Regions from separate parts of the Listeria sp. ILCC792 genome, predicted to be linked through region 1. Evidence: predicted binding sites of a transcription regulator. Region 1 holds the regulator's gene; the other holds the start of a gene.

Region 1 (7,971 bases):
AGTAGAAATAAGTAATTGACAAACGCAATGACTTGCCCAATTGTGAGCGAACCTTCAATGACAAATTTCGAACCAAATCCTATTGCGAGCACAAAAGAAATGCTTACAACAATCGAAATCATCGGGTCAAACATGGCATCGACGCGCGCTACGGCAACGTTCTTCTTCACGACAGCACTCGTTTGTTTGGCAAAATCCGCAATATCTTCTTTTTCCTGTCCAAACGTGCGTGTCACTTTAATGCCTGAAATACTCTCCTGTGTCTTATCATTTAGTTTTGAGAAAGCTCTTTGTGCGCCGTGAAAGCGTTCATGTAGTTTTTTCCCTAAAATCGATGACCCAAAAATCATAATCGGCATTGGAATGAGCGCAATGAGCGTCAACCGCCAATCAATACTAATCGCCATCATTAAAATAACCGTGCTACCTGTTAAAAATGAATCGGCAAGTGTCAGCACCCCAATGCCAGCAACTTGTTGAACGGCTGCAATGTCGTTTGTCGCATGCGCCATTAAATCGCCAGTCCGGTACCTCTGAAAGAAAAACGGTGACATCTTCGTCAAATGTTCAAATAACCGTAAACGCAAAGTTCGTTGCAATTTATTATCCGAACCAAAAATCATCAAGCGCCAAACGTAACGTCCGAGATAAGTCAAAACCGCAACAACAATCAAAATCACAATCCATTTTATTAACGTCTCTTTTGTCAAAGTCGAATCCGCTATCGCATCAACAACTTTCCCTATGACAAACGGCGGTATAAGCTGCAAAAGCGCAATGATGAATAAAATCGAAACCCCAAAAGTATACTGCTTTTTTCGTTCTTTAAAAAACCAGCTTAAATCCTTAAAAATCTTCACATGGCAACCCCTCCTTTTCCCTTTTTAGACAACAAAAAATAATGGACATCACTTCTGCCCATTATTACTTAAAAAGTATTATTTGCCGTCTATTTTCCGCGCACAAAGCAAAGCATGCGAGAGGTCAATAAATCCCCTTTATACTTAAAGAATCGGTACGGAGCGACACAAATAATGAAATTTTAAGCAATAATGATTTTCCTACATATTTACGCATCTCGCATACCTCCTTTAAATTTTTTTATGCAACGCTTACATTTTACAATATCTTGAAAAAAATTACAACACCTTTTTTCAAAATTTTTCGTCATATAGCTTTTCCGCCACAACAAATAGCTGTAAATCAAGCGCAAGTCGATGCAGCTCACGAAGTGAACACCCGGATAAATCCTCTGGAATGAAAACGAGATCCATCGCTTGCTGTGCAAGTACCATTCTCCCTTCATCCGCCGCATTTTCCACCACAAACTGCCGCCCCAAAAGAGCAAGCACCTTCGCTTCCGCACCATGTTCCAGCTCCTCATCTAAAAGTAGCCGAATCACACCATTCTTCCTCGCGTCATGCTGAAACCGCGTCGAAAATAGCAACGCATAACCAATTTTCAGCCGATTCCCCGAATTATCCCCTAAAAATGGTGTCACATAGCCCGATAAAGTTTGCTCTACTTCTGATTCCAGCCGGTACAAACTGCGCTCTAAAATTAATGCTGCCTTCGCCTGTTCCATATTCTCTCCTCCTTTTCCCATATAAAAACGCCCTTTTAAACAAAAGGACGATCTTTATATTCTCAAAAAATGAAATTCGCTAACAGAAAATTATTTTTTCTTCTTCCCTGTTTCTTTTTCTGTTTGTTTATTCATCGCGCTCATCATTTGATTGATTTTCTTTTGAGACGGCTTTTGTCCCATTTGCGCCATCATCATTTGGAGCATTTGCTCATTGATAGGCGGGTTGTTTTTCAAATAGCTCATCATGTAGCGTCTTGCGATAAAGAAGCCACCAGCTAGTCCTGCAAGTAAGCATACAAGACCAACAAGAATGTAAATCCACATAGTTTCTTTCTCCTCCTTGAACGAATATACCTTCTTTATTGTACTTGATTTACGCCTCACAAACAACTCTTTTTTACAAAAGAAAAAGACGGACATTCAAATCACGAATATCCGCCTTGAAAATTATAAACTTTCGACTGTTTTTACAATGTTTTCGACTGTAAAACCATAGTTTTCAATAATCGTTTCACCTGGTGCTGAAGCGCCAAATTTGTCAATACCAATGACTTTGCCATCAAGCCCGGTGTATCTCTCCCAACCAAAGCTCGCGCCCATTTCAACGGCTACACGTTTACGTACAGCATTTGGTAAGACACTTTCTTTATAGTCAGCAGATTGTGTTTCAAAAAGGTCAAATGATGGCACTGAAACGACAGAAACATCAACGCCTTTTTTAGCTAGCTCTTCTTGTGCTTGAACAACTAAGTGCACCTCAGATCCGCTTGCAAGTAAAATCGCATCAGGCACATCTTTTTTCGCTTTAGACAGAACGTAAGCGCCTTTGCGTACGCCTTCTTCAGCAATTTCACTCGTATTTGGAAGTACAGGCAACCCTTGGCGTGTTAACACTAACGCATGTGGTTTGTTAGTTGATTCTACGGCTAATTTCCAAGCCACATTCACTTCGTTCCCGTCAGCTGGGCGAAGAATCGATAAACCTGGCATTGCACGTAGCGACGCTAATTGTTCAACGGGTTCATGCGTCGGTCCATCTTCCCCAACAGCAATACTATCATGAGTTAAAACGTAGGTTACTGGTAGATGTTGGATAGCTGCAAGGCGAATGGATGCGCGTAAATAATCCGAAAATACGAAGAATGTTCCGCCGTAAACCTTCAAGCCTTCATGAAGAGCCATACCATTTAAAGCAGCTCCCATCGCAAATTCACGAACACCAAACCAAATATTGCGATCTTGTGGTGTATCCTTTGTAAATTCACCATCTGTTTTAATCGTCGTATTATTTGAACCAGCTAAGTCGGCTGAGCCACCAAATAATTGCGGCAATGTTTCAGCAAGCACATTAATAGCTTCACCGCTTGTCGCCCGACTTGCAAGAGCTTTATCGCCAACTTCATATTTTGGTAATTTATCGGAAAATCCTTCTGGCAATTTGCCATCTAAGCTATACTCCAATTGTTTCGCAAGCTCTGGATATTTTTCTTTGTAAGCAACAAACATATCAGACCATGCTTTTTCAGCTTGTGCTCCGCGGCTCGCGATTGTGCTACCAAAGCGTTCATAAACTTCATTCGGCACATAAAAATCTTCTTCGTAATCCCAGCCATAAGCTGCTTTTGCTGCTTTCACACCGTCAGCGCCTAGAGGAGCGCCGTGAACTTTACTAGTGCCGGCATTAGGAGCACCAAAACCGATTACAGTTTTCACTTCAATCATCGTAGGTTGCGATGTATTTTGTTTCGCTTTTTCAATGGCCGCTAAAATTTCAGCTGTATCATTGCCGTCTTTCACAAGTAAATGTTCCCATCCGTAGCTTTCAAAGCGAGCTTTCACACTTTCAGAGAACGACTTATCTAAATCGCCGTCTAAGGAAATATCATTTGAATCATACAGCACAATAAGACGACCTAGTTGTTGATGACCAGCAAGACTCGCTGCTTCGGCAGAAACACCTTCCATTAAGTCACCATCGCCACATAACGCATATGTATAATGATCTACAACTTTAAACGTATCACGATTGTACATTGCTTCTAAATGACGTTCTGCCATAGCCATTCCAACAGCCATCGCAATGCCTTGACCAAGTGGACCTGTAGTAGCATCAACACCGTCAGTATGGTGGTATTCAGGGTGTCCAGGCGTTTTGCTGTCCCATTGACGGAAGTTTTTCAAATCATCGAGGCTTAATTTGTAACCACTTAAATGAAGCAGACTGTATAAAAGCATAGAACCATGTCCAGCAGATAATACGAAACGGTCACGGTTAAACCAGCGTGAATTTGCTGGATTAGCATTTAAAACTTTAGACCATAATGTATACGCCATAGGTGCTGCACCCATAGGTAAACCTGGATGACCTGAATTTGCTTTTTGAATGGCATCCATTGAAAGTGTGCGAATCGTGTTAATCGCTAATTGATCAGTTTTATCGAACAAATGAAACATCCTCTCTTAATTTAAAATTTTAACTACCTCCATTTTATTCCTAAAACTTAAATTACACAACCAAAAAAGCATAAATGATCAAACTTTTTGTTCGTTTGTTCATTTATGCTCATTTCAGCTATTTATTTTCTTTTTTTGCGCATTTGTTTCACCTTTGAAGGGGTGATATCCTTTCCATTCGGATCTAAGATTGTTGTATTCTCAATGGTTCCTTTCATATGTGTCCGAAATGATTTTAAATATTCTTTCCGCAATTCTTCTTGCTCTATTTTTTCATCAGCTGTTAAGCCTTCTGATTTTTTCTTACGAGAAAGTTCATTAATTCGATTAATTTTAGCTTTTTCCAACATAAATTTCATCCTATTCATCAATGTGTTTCTTTTATTATAGCATAAAATGTAAAACCAGTTCGTTGCGACCGATTGCTGCTGAATATATTTTTAGTTCGTACCCTTTATTTAAAACGTATTACTGTACAAAATTACTCATTTGCTAATTGAATTGTTGAGTCGCGGTTCATCTCATTTTTCTTAATCGGAATAACAATTTCATCTCCCGCTTTTAATGTGCTGTTATTTAAATGATTTTCTTTTTCAACCCACTTAATAAAAGTCATTTTATCCATGTTCGCTTTTTCGGCATGTTCATTCGCAAGAACCCATAATGAATCTCCAGATGCTACGTCAATCGTTGAATATTTATTTTCATTTGTTGCACTCGCATAAAATAGTAATGTTAATCCCATAAGTACAGAAGCAACAACAAAGATAATCGCAATATAGTATTTATCCCAAAATAATTTCAAAGTCATCTTAATCCCCTCCAACGGAATATATGTTCGCTTTTTTTATTATTATAGAACGTTCGTTCGTTTTTGTCAACAAAAAAATCGAACCTTTGTTTGCATATCCAAAAAACATTTGCTATACTATTGGTAACAACTAATTAAAATAACGGGGTGAAAACCATGAAATTATCAAAGCGACAACAAGATATATATGAATTTATAAAATCTGAAGTTAAGGACAAAGGCTATCCGCCCTCTGTTCGTGAAATTGGCGAAGCTGTAGGTTTAGCTTCAAGTTCAACTGTCCATGGCCATCTTGCTCGTTTGGAAACAAAAGGACTTATTAGACGTGACCCGACAAAACCTCGTGCCATTGAAATCTTGTCGATGGAAGATGATGTTCCTACTCCTGCTGTTGTGAATATCCCCTTAATTGGGAAAGTGACGGCTGGAATGCCCATTACTGCGATTGAAAACATTGATGAATACTTCCCGCTGCCTGAGAGCATGGCTGCCGGTGAAAAAGATATTTTTATGTTAGAAATTGATGGTGAAAGCATGATTAATGCCGGCATCTTAGACGGAGACAAAGTTATTGTTCGAAAACAAAGTAATGCAACAAACGGAGAAATTGTAGTTGCAATGACAGACGAAGACGAAGCAACTTGTAAACGTTTCTTTAAAGAAGCGAATCATTTCCGCTTACAACCCGAAAATGACACTATGGAACCCATTATTTTAAACCAAGTATCGATTTTAGGGAAAGTCATTGGTTTATTCCGTGATATTCGTTAATAGACACACCTTTTAACCCGCCTCATTCAGGCGGGTTTTTAAATTGGGAAAGTCTACCGTTTTATAGCAAAAATAAACACACCTTCAATCCATAGATTGAAGGTGTGCGACAAAAAGTCACTTTCTAGTCTTCTAATTCAAAGGTATCATGCAAAACTTGGGCTGCTTCAATCATTTTTCGATCTGGCACGACGGTAGAAACTTTAATCTCTGACGTGCTAATCATTTTGATTGCTACGTCATTTTCAGTGAGCGCCTCAAACATCCGCGCCGCCACACCAGGGTTCGATACCATACCAGAACCAACAATGGAAACTTTGGCTAAATGTTGTTCAGATTCAAGTTTTTCATATTGAATTTCTGCTTTTTTATTTTCAAGAACAGCAAGCGTGTTTAAGAGCGCCGCCGATTTAATTGTGAAGGAAAGATTGCCATGGCCAAGTCCCGTAATGCCTTGAATAATAATGTCCACGTCAATATTATTTTTCGCAAGTTCCGAAAACACTTTTGAGACACGCATATTTTCTTTTTCGCTCCAATGAATCGTCACGCGCGTAATTTGGTCCTCAAACGCGATGCCGCGAACTACTTTTGCACTCTCCACATAAATCTCCTCCTCAATCATCGTCCCATTTTCCACCCCATGGCTTAAACGCACTTCAAGCGGGATTTTAAAATTCTTCGCATATTCCACAGAACGCGGATGTAAAACGCCGGCCCCTAAATTCGCAAGCTCCAACATTTCATCATACGTTAATTGCGCCAGTTTTTTTGCTTTTTTAATAAACCTCGGATCAGTTGTATATACGCCGTCCACATCTGTACATATCGCACATTTTTCGGCTGCAAATTCGGCTGCAAGGGCAACCGCTGTTGTATCGGAGCCGCCGCGACCAAGCGTTGTAATTTCTCCGCTTTGCGTCACGCCTTGGAAGCCCGCAACAATGACAATTTTGCCCGCCTGAAGTGCCGCTGTAATTTTTTCTCTTTCGATGTCTAAAATTCGGGCGTTACTATACACTTCTTCGGTTTCAATACCCGCTTGCCAGCCTGTAAAGGAAACAGCCTCCTGCCCCATTTCTTGAAGCGCGATGGAAAGAAGTGCAATCGTCACTTGTTCGCCTGTTGAAAGCAACATATCCATTTCGCGTTTGCTAGGCGTTTTGGAGATTTCTTCTGCCATTTGCACCAGCTTATCTGTAGATTTTCCCATAGCAGATACGACGACAATAACTTGATGCCCTTTTTCAGATTCACGGATTGCCTGTTCTGCTGTTTTTTGAATTTTAGCAACGGAACTTACCGAAGTTCCACCAAATTTTAAAACGACTAGACCCATTTCGTTCCCCTCTATTCTTCTTTTTCAGCTAATTTTGCATTCACTTCGCGGACTTTTTGATAGACGGCTTCTGCGACTTGTTTTGGAATACCGCTTTCAGCAAGTTCTTCAACCGATGCCGCTTTAATTTTTTTCATGGAGCCAAAATGGCTTAAAATTTTCTTCTTACGTCCCGGTCCGACACCAGGAATGCCATCTAAAATGGACTGGAAGCCAGATTTACTGCGCAGTTGCCGATGAAAAGTGATGGCAAAGCGGTGGACTTCATCTTGAATGCGTTGCAACAAGTAAAATTCTTGGCTATTTCTTCCAAGCGGAACGATTTCAAGTGGATCCCCGAACAGAAGCTGACTCGTGCGATGCTTATCATCTTTTGCAAGTCCTGCAACGGGAATATCAAGCCCTAACTCATTGATTAAAACATCTTTTGCGCTATCAATTTGGCCTTTTCCTCCGTCGATTAAAATTAAGTCGGGTAATGGCAAGCCTTCTTTTAATACGCGCCAGTAGCGTCTTCGTACAACTTCACGCATTGTGGCGTAATCATCTGGCCCTTCAACCGTCTTAATTTTATATTTACGATAATCATTTTTACTTGGCTTACCGTCCAAAAAGGTGACCATAGCAGAAACTGGATCAGTTCCATAAATGTTGGAATTATCGAAAGCTTCAATGCGCGAAGGTGTTGGAATGCCCATTTGTTCCCCCAGTTTTTCAACAGCACCGACTGTTCGCTCTTCATTCCGCTCAAGTAACATAAATTTCTCATTGAGCGCAATTTTGGCGTTTTTATAGGCTAGCTTCACTAGGTCTTTTTTATTCCCACGTTTCGGTACGATGATTTTCGTATCTGGTAAAAGAGCTTGCACCGCTTCATGGTCGATATCATCTGGCAAATAAATTTCTTTAGGCGGAATATGGTTTGCTTTTTGATAAAACTGGCCGATGAACGTCAAGAAATCTTCTTCAGCTTCTGTATAAAACGGGAATTGTGACACATCGCGTTC
Region 2 (7,971 bases), on a different contig from region 1:
ATTGTAAAATTCCTACCAGAAATTCTAAAAGCAGTCGGCGGCATTCAAAACGCAGATGCGCTCACACAAATGATGGGCCCCACGACGCCAGAAGTCATTTTAGGTCAAACGCTCGCTTCGCAATTCGACCAGCTCGGCATCATCATTTTTGCAGTCGCAGCGATGGGCACTATTTTGGCCGACAGAACAAGCGGCATGCTCGCTTTTATTATGACGCGTCCCGTTGAACTCAGTAGTTACATTGGCACGAAATGGCTTAGCCAGCTCGCAACCGCATTTTGCGCACTGCTGTTTGGCTACGCGCTATCCGCTTATTACACGATTCTTTTATTCGGTCATTTAAGTTTAAAACGAGTCATCATCGCCTTTTTGATTTATTTTGTCTGGTTTTGTTTCGTGGTCGGAATTGTCATCTTGGCCAGTGCCTTCTTCAAAAGCAGTGCCGCTGTAGCGAGTACCGCTGTCGTGCTCGCGATTGTTTTCACTGCGCTCAATGCGGTAGACTCAAAATGGCTAGCACTAAATCCAGCCTATTTAAGCAAAAACGCGGTCGAATTTTTAGCCAGTGGTAAGGTTTTAGAATGGTTTTACGTCTCTTTAGTCCTTACGGTGATTTATCTAGTCGCACTATTCGTTTTAACGCTTGTCGTGATGCGAAAAAAACCATTACAGGTTGAGAACCATTAAAAGAGCAAATAGATTCATAAAGAAACGCACTTTTCATTTGAAGAGTGCGTTTTTTAGCTGCAACTGATAAACAAGTTGTCCGTCGTAACTTAGACCACAAATCGACTTTTATTGCCAGTTGGATATAATGTGGTTGTGAACATTTGAACTTTAAGCATAGGAGAGTAAGATGTTTGACAGGTTTGATAGAGATGAAGCCAGTGAGGCAAAAAGTAAGAAACGAAAATATCAAAATTTAGTGACTAAAATTGGATAAATCGAACGAGATATTCAAATGGCTGTTAAGGAAACGGTGTCGTTAGAAATGACACAGTATTTAAATCCTTATAACTAACCAGGATATTCTGTTAGATGGTATAATAGCACAGAAATTGCCGAATTAATAAAAGTTGAATTATTAATGTATCCTAAAAATGTTCAATCGCTATTAGTAAATGTTGATGTAAATGGGAATCATGTTGAGAGGGTCTTAGATTCAGCAGGTAAAAAAAACAGTGAAGGAGAATGTTATGCGAGATATTATTAAAGATTCACTATACTTTGAAAACCATCTCAATGAAATAAATAGATTGATAAAGAAATATGCTGATATGAAACTCATAATTATAGGTGAATATGGGGAAAATAGTCCGAGGGTGAGGACTGCTAATATAATTTTATCGAACTATTATCTTGATAAAATAAACTCGCTATATTCAATGGGTAAAACCCAAAATGAGATTAAAGAAGTTTATTCTTACTTTGTTGAAACACTTGATTCAACATGGGATAAAGAAACTGGAAGTTATATACAATTACTTCAAGCTGTTTCACTTGGAATACTCTTAGAGGAGACTAAAGAGCTTGAAATATTGCAGCAGTTAGTACAAAGAGAAGGTTTTCATGATTTTCTGATTGATTATATGTTTCATAGTGTAGATAATTCATGGGTGAAAACTAATGAGCTTGCATTCACCAGACCATATGAAACTTTGAAAGCTGTGACGCAAGCTCACACAAAAGAGGTAGCGGAAACATTACTGAAGCAATATGTGGAAAAAGAATGGTATCAAGGTCATCGTGATGCTGGTTGGTATAATTCACATAAAAGCCCTCATGCTATCTATAACGGATATTGGAGTTATGAAAGTGGGGCAGTTGCTAAAATTATGCAACTTAATGACGCGGAATTTCAAACTATTAAATATTATCCTTATGATTTTGTACAATATGAACAATGAAGAGTCTGGAGCCTACTTAACATTTGTTCCGTGAAAAGGAAAAATAGAGAAGCAAAAAGCCATCTTTAAAAATGGTTTTTTGCTTATTTTTATGACTCAGACTCTTTTTAAATGTGCTATACTATTTTCGAGGTGAGGATTGTGGAACGAATTGAAAAGGATTCATTTGGTGAGATTTCTGTTGATGCGAGTAAATTTTGGGGGGCACAAACTGAGCGGAGTCGGCAAAATTTTAAAATTGGTGAGCGACGAATGCCACTTGAAATTATTGATGCTTTTGCGTTTTTGAAAAAAGCTTGCGCAAATGTGAATGCTGCTGCTGGGAAGCTTGAAATGGAGAAAGCGCAAGCAATTGGCCGCGCCTGTGACCGCATTTTGAGCGGCGAACTAGACGAGCATTTTCCACTTGTTGTGTTCCAAACAGGGAGCGGCACGCAGACAAATATGAACGTGAATGAAGTGATTGCATTTGTTTCGGAGGAAAATGGAACAAAGGTGCATCCTAACGATGATGTGAACATGTCGCAAAGCTCAAACGATACGTTTCCGACCGCAATGCACATTGCTGCGTATAAGGTGATTCATCAAAATCTTTTGCCAGAACTCGATAAATTTCAAGCTATTTTAAAAGAAAAGAAAGAAGCTTATATGCAAGTCGTGAAAATCGGGCGGACGCATTTACAAGATGCAACGCCGCTTACGCTCGGACAAGAAATTAGTGGTTATGAGGCGATGATTAAAAATGCCAAACGTTTTATTGAGGAAAGTAGCGGTTCACTTCGCGCGCTGGCAATTGGTGGCACCGCAGTTGGAACCGGGATTAATGCATCGAAAGATTTTGGAGAACAAGTCGCAGCCGAACTTGGCAAGATGACCGGCAATCCATTTGTGTCGGACGAAAATAAGTTTTTTGCGCTCTCAAGCCACAGCCCAATCAATTATGTGCATGGCGCCATTCGTGCTCTTGCGTCTGATCTCATGAAAATAGCAAACGACATTCGTTTTTTAGCCAGCGGACCAAGAAGTGGAATTGGCGAAATTAGCATTCCAGAAAACGAGCCCGGTAGCTCTATTATGCCGGGGAAAGTCAACCCGACGCAGTGTGAGGCGCTTACAATGGTTGCCGCACAAGTGATGGGCAATGATATAACAATCAATGTGGCGAGCAGCCAAGGGAACTTGGAATTAAACGTGTATAAGCCGGTCATTATCGACAACTTTTTAGAATCTGTACGTTTGCTGACAGATGGTATGAAATCGTTCCGTATCCACTGTTTAACGGGGCTTGTCGCCAATGAAGCTGTCATTCAAGAAAAACTCAAGAACTCGCTCATGCTCGTGACAGCCTTAAATCCACATATCGGCTACGAGAAAGCCGCAGAAATTGCGAAGGCGGCACATAAAAATGGCACGACATTACGCGAAGCCGCGGTCACTTCTGGCTACGTAACAGAAGAGCAGTTTGACGCTTTTATTGACCCGCTTAAAATGACGAACCTTTAATCATACTTTAGAATGAAATTCCCCGAGAAGCATTGTCGCTTGGGGGATTTTCGCGTATAATGAAACCACTCTAAAGGGTGGTGCAAAGATGCAAACTATAGTAACAATTGGGTTAATGGCGCTAATCGGTGGTTTTATTGGAGCGATGACGAATTTTATTGCGATTCGCATGCTTTTTAGACCATTTGAGGCGAAATATATCGGAAAATGGCGCGTGCCGTTTACACCGGGATTGATCCCTAAAAGACGGGACGAACTCGCGAAAAAAATAGGTGAAGTGATTGTCGAACACTTGCTCACTGGCGATATGATACAGCGCAAACTAGAAGATGAGGCACTTCAAAAGGAAGTTATCCTAACCGTACAACAATTATTTGAAGAAAAAATGGCGCTGCGGACGACACCAGAGGAACTCGCAGAACTCGCTGGATTTAAAGACGGGAAGGAAAGGCTCATTCACTGGGTTTCGGACAAAATCGAACAAGAGCTAACCCGCTTTTTGGAAGAAAAACAGGATGTGGCATTGCAGCAATTTGTTCCCGCCGAACTAAAAAACAGTGTAAAGAAACATTTGCCTGATATGACAAAAATAGGCACTGAACGCGTTCAAAGCTACATTTTAAGCGAAGCCGGCGCCGCACAAATTGCCGCTATGTTAAACAAGTTTTTCACCGAACATGGCAAAATGGGGAGCTTTGCGAAGCTTGTTTTAAACGTGGAATCCTTGACGGAAAAAGCGCAAAAAGAATTGGTAAAAATGCTTGCGCAACCTGAAACGGAACAAATGATTTTAAATTTATGTGAAACCGAACTCGACCATGTATTTTCACAAAAATTAAATGACATTTTGGCAGCGGATAAATGGCAGCAATTTACTCAGCAAATAAAACATGAAAGTGAGCAATTTTTACGTTCGGAGAAATGGTTGAATAAGCCACTTCAGGACAATTTGAGGAAATATGAAACGCATATTTCGGAGCATCTCATTCCGTATGCCACACTTCGCGTACTCGATTTTGTCGCAAGCCACAGTGCCGACATGATGAAGCGACTCGATATTTCAGGCCTTGTCGAAAAACAAATCGAGACATTTTCCCTAGAAGAGGTAGAAGCGATTGTAATCGATATTTCGGGACGCGAGCTAAAAATGATTACGTATCTCGGCGGTGTTTTAGGTGGTTTTATCGGAATTATTCAAGGGATTCTAGCGATTTGGGTGTGACAAGCGTTAAGACTTTTGTTATAGTTAGTTAAGAAGAAATAAACTATTTTGGAGGACTTACTAATGAGCGAAAATATTTATGATTTAGCACATGGTTTAGACAAAGGAATTCGTGAAACAAACGAATTTAAAAGCTTGCAAGAAGCATACAAAAATGTGAACGCAGACGAGGAAGCTAAAACAAAGTTCAATCGTTTTCGTGAAATTCAAGTTACGATTCAAGAAAAACAAATGACGGGTCAGCCGATTGATGATGAAACGGTTCAAACTGCACAAGAAGTTGCTGAGGATGTGCAACAAAACGAACTGATTATTGCGTTAATGGAAAAAGAACAAGCGATGAGCACAATCATTAACGATTTGAATCGCATTATCATGACACCACTACAAGATTTATACGAAGTACAACAATAAAAAAGAAACCGCGCCAAGTGTTTGGTGCGGTTTTCATCTATTTATAGGAACGACTGTGCTTCAAGTTCAAGAGCCAGTTCTTTAGCTTGGACTAAAATAGGGGACGCCGTCTGCGCGTTTATTTTTTCAAATGAGAGCAACTTATATTTTTGCGGCTCTTCTTTGACGCCCTCAAAAATAAGTGGCACTACAGTGTCCTTAGAAAAATTCAAATCGACTAAATAAAGCGCACAAATTTGGTGCAGCAGCCGTTTTCCGTCCATTTCATGACCGATTAAGAAATCAAATGTACCAAGTGTTCTTTTCGCTTCGGGGAAAACGCGATACATACTCAAGTGACGTTTTAGTGCGTCATCAAGCATTTCGTCCTCCAAAAGACTTCCACCCGGCAAATCATATTTTTGCTTAAACGGGCCATTCTCGCGCATAACGACCAGGATATGCTGTTCATGAATATATAAGCCATACGTGCAAAAAATACGGTTCCAGTTCCCCATATTATCAATCCCTTCCGTTAACAATCTATAGTTTATTGTAGCACAACTTTAGCTGATTAAAATAGGGCTCTGGCAGGACTTGCGAAAAAAAGTCATTCTCGGTATAATTAGAACATACATTCGTTTTTAGGAGGTGGATAAAAATGAAAGAAGTAAAATTTTTACATATTGCAGATTTGCATTTAGACAGTCCTTTTGTCGGTTTGAAGTCCCTTCCTAAGCCGATTTACGAACAAATTAAAGAAGCGAGCTATCGTTCATTTCAAGAAACAATCAGGCGGGCGGTAGCCGAACAAGTGGATTTTGTCCTAATTGCAGGCGATATTTATGATAAGGAAGACCGCAGTATTAAGGCGCAAGTTCAATTTTACAAAGAGATGAAACGGCTGGAAGAAGCCAAAATTGACGTGTTCCTTATTCACGGAAACCATGATTTTTTAGAAAAAGGAAAAGATTTAATTGCCTTGCCTGAAAATGTGCACACGTTTTTCGAGGAAGTAAGCGATATGGTTTGGCAAGATGGCGACAAAAAAGTAAAAATATACGGCTTTAGTTACCCAGCGCGGCATGTATTAGAAAATAAGACGGCTCTTTATCAAACAAGTGGCGATGCGGATTTTCATATTGCGATGTTACACGGGTCGGAGCTTACGAAATCGAGCGAGCACGATGTGTATGCACCGTTTCGTTTGGAAGAAATTACTCGAAAAGGATTTGACTACTGGGCGCTTGGGCACATTCATAAACGCGAGATTTTGTCTGAAAACCCAGGCGTATATTATCCGGGCGTTATTCAAGGCCGAAATCGGAAAGAAGCTGGCGAAAAAGGTGGCACAATTGTTACGTTAAACGAATTTGGCGTGCAATTTGATTTTTTTCAAACGGCACCAATTATTTGGGAACAAATTCGCCTAGAATTTAAGGAAGAGGTAACGAATAACAGCCTTTTTCGCAAATTAGAAGATGTTCTTTTGGAATTTGAAAATCGTGAGGCTTCTTATATTTTGGACATTGACGTCTCGATTAATCAAAACATTGCGCACGAAGAATGGCTGCCCATGTTGCAAGACGGTCGCGCTAATGAAACGCCTTTTGTATGGGTGAATCGTCTAAGCTTTATGACAAAAAAAGGTTTGTCTAAAGATTGGTTCCATGAAGGGATTTTGCAGGGTGAATTGACGCGTTCAGCGGCGGAGTTAAGCGAGGAAGAGGCTTTTTTCAAAAATGTTGAGCCGCTCTATTTTCATAATGGCATCAGAAAATTTTTGCCAGATATAACGGAAGATAAGCGTGCCCAAATTGTGTTACAGGCGACCAAAAAAGTAGATGAAATCCTAAATCAGGTGGAGGGAGAGCGCAAATGAAAATAACTGCCATTGCGATTTTAGGTTACGGAAAATGGTCGAATGTGACGTTTTCGGATTTAGCAGATTTCCAACTTGTTTACGGCGGCAACGAAGCTGGCAAGTCTACGATTATGGCTTTTATTCATAGCGTTTTATTTGGATTTCCGACAAAGCAAAGTTCGATTCCGCGTATGGAGCCAAAAAATAAAGGGCCATACGGTGGGAAATTAACGCTTGCTGACACGAAACTTGGCGTTGTCACGGTTGAACGGTTGCGCGGAAAAGCGACGGGGGACGTAACGGTTCAACTCGAAAACGGTGACGTGTTTGGCGAGGAGAAGCTAGCGGAGATTTTAGGCGAGATGGATCGTCAAACGTACGAAGCGATTTTTTCTTTTGATATTCACGGTTTGCAACACGTTCAGCAAATGAAACAAGCTGAGTTTGAAAAGCAGCTGCTAGTAGCGGGAACTGCCGGTTCGGATACGCTTTTACAGGCGCTTTTGCAACTTGAAAAGCAAATGGAACTCTTGTTTAAGCCAAATGGACGGAATCCGCAAATCAACCAAGCGATTCAAGCGACAAATAAAGTGCATGAATCCTATCTTTCGGCCAAGCAAAACAATGATAATTACGCCAAGCTACTTGCGAAATTGACAGAGCTAGACGATGCATCGGCGGAAAGATTTAACGAACGCAAAACGTTGACAGGCGAACTTTCAAAACTTGAATGGATGAAGGAAAAATGGCCGGTTTATACGGAGTGGCAATCCTTACAAGAGAAAATCAAACCGGCAGCAGATGAATTTCCAGTAGATGGAAATATTCGTTTAGAGCACTTTCTAAATCGGATACGCGAACGCGAAAATGAATTATTACAACTGAAAGTGCGTAAAAAAGTGCTGGAAGACAGCGGGATTCAAAACGGAGCGATTGCGGATAAATCACAAATTGGCCAGATTGAATCGCAACTTGAAATGTGGCCGATTTATCAGGAACGCAAAGCGGCATTTTTAGAGCTGCAATTTGAAGAGCGGAAACAATTGGAACAGGTGACAATGGAATTTGATGAGCTGCCACTT

What was found. The regulator LexA, encoded in region 1, represses DNA repair genes until DNA is damaged. The targets are predictions, from matches to a motif close to CGAACATATGTTCG.
Region 2: a site for LexA is predicted at 5,653-5,666, ahead of CFS60_RS04095 (DNA repair exonuclease). Genes of this name have one in related genera too.

Annotation. Positions count from the first base shown of each region.
Region 1 covers NZ_FYBO01000001.1:275,752-283,722, reverse strand. Annotated here, with positions in the region: gene CFS60_RS01390 (ABC transporter ATP-binding protein) at 1-860, opposite strand, end outside; gene CFS60_RS01385 (hypothetical protein) at 1,155-1,586, opposite strand; gene CFS60_RS01380 (YneF family protein) at 1,677-1,913, opposite strand; gene tkt (transketolase) at 2,037-4,034, opposite strand; gene CFS60_RS01370 (DUF896 domain-containing protein) at 4,166-4,393, opposite strand; gene yneA (cell division suppressor protein YneA) at 4,525-4,854, opposite strand; gene lexA (transcriptional repressor LexA) at 5,011-5,625, shown strand; gene CFS60_RS01355 (aspartate kinase) at 5,750-6,964, opposite strand; gene uvrC (excinuclease ABC subunit UvrC) at 6,976-7,971, opposite strand, start outside.
Region 2 covers NZ_FYBO01000002.1:301,888-309,858, reverse strand. Annotated here, with positions in the region: gene CFS60_RS04125 (ABC transporter permease) at 1-687, shown strand, start outside; gene CFS60_RS04120 (PoNe immunity protein domain-containing protein) at 1,197-1,907, shown strand; gene fumC (class II fumarate hydratase) at 2,049-3,410, shown strand; gene CFS60_RS04110 (DUF445 domain-containing protein) at 3,499-4,632, shown strand; gene CFS60_RS04105 (YlbF family regulator) at 4,696-5,046, shown strand; gene CFS60_RS04100 (hypothetical protein) at 5,088-5,543, opposite strand; gene CFS60_RS04095 (DNA repair exonuclease) at 5,687-6,907, shown strand; gene CFS60_RS04090 (AAA family ATPase) at 6,904-7,971, shown strand, end outside.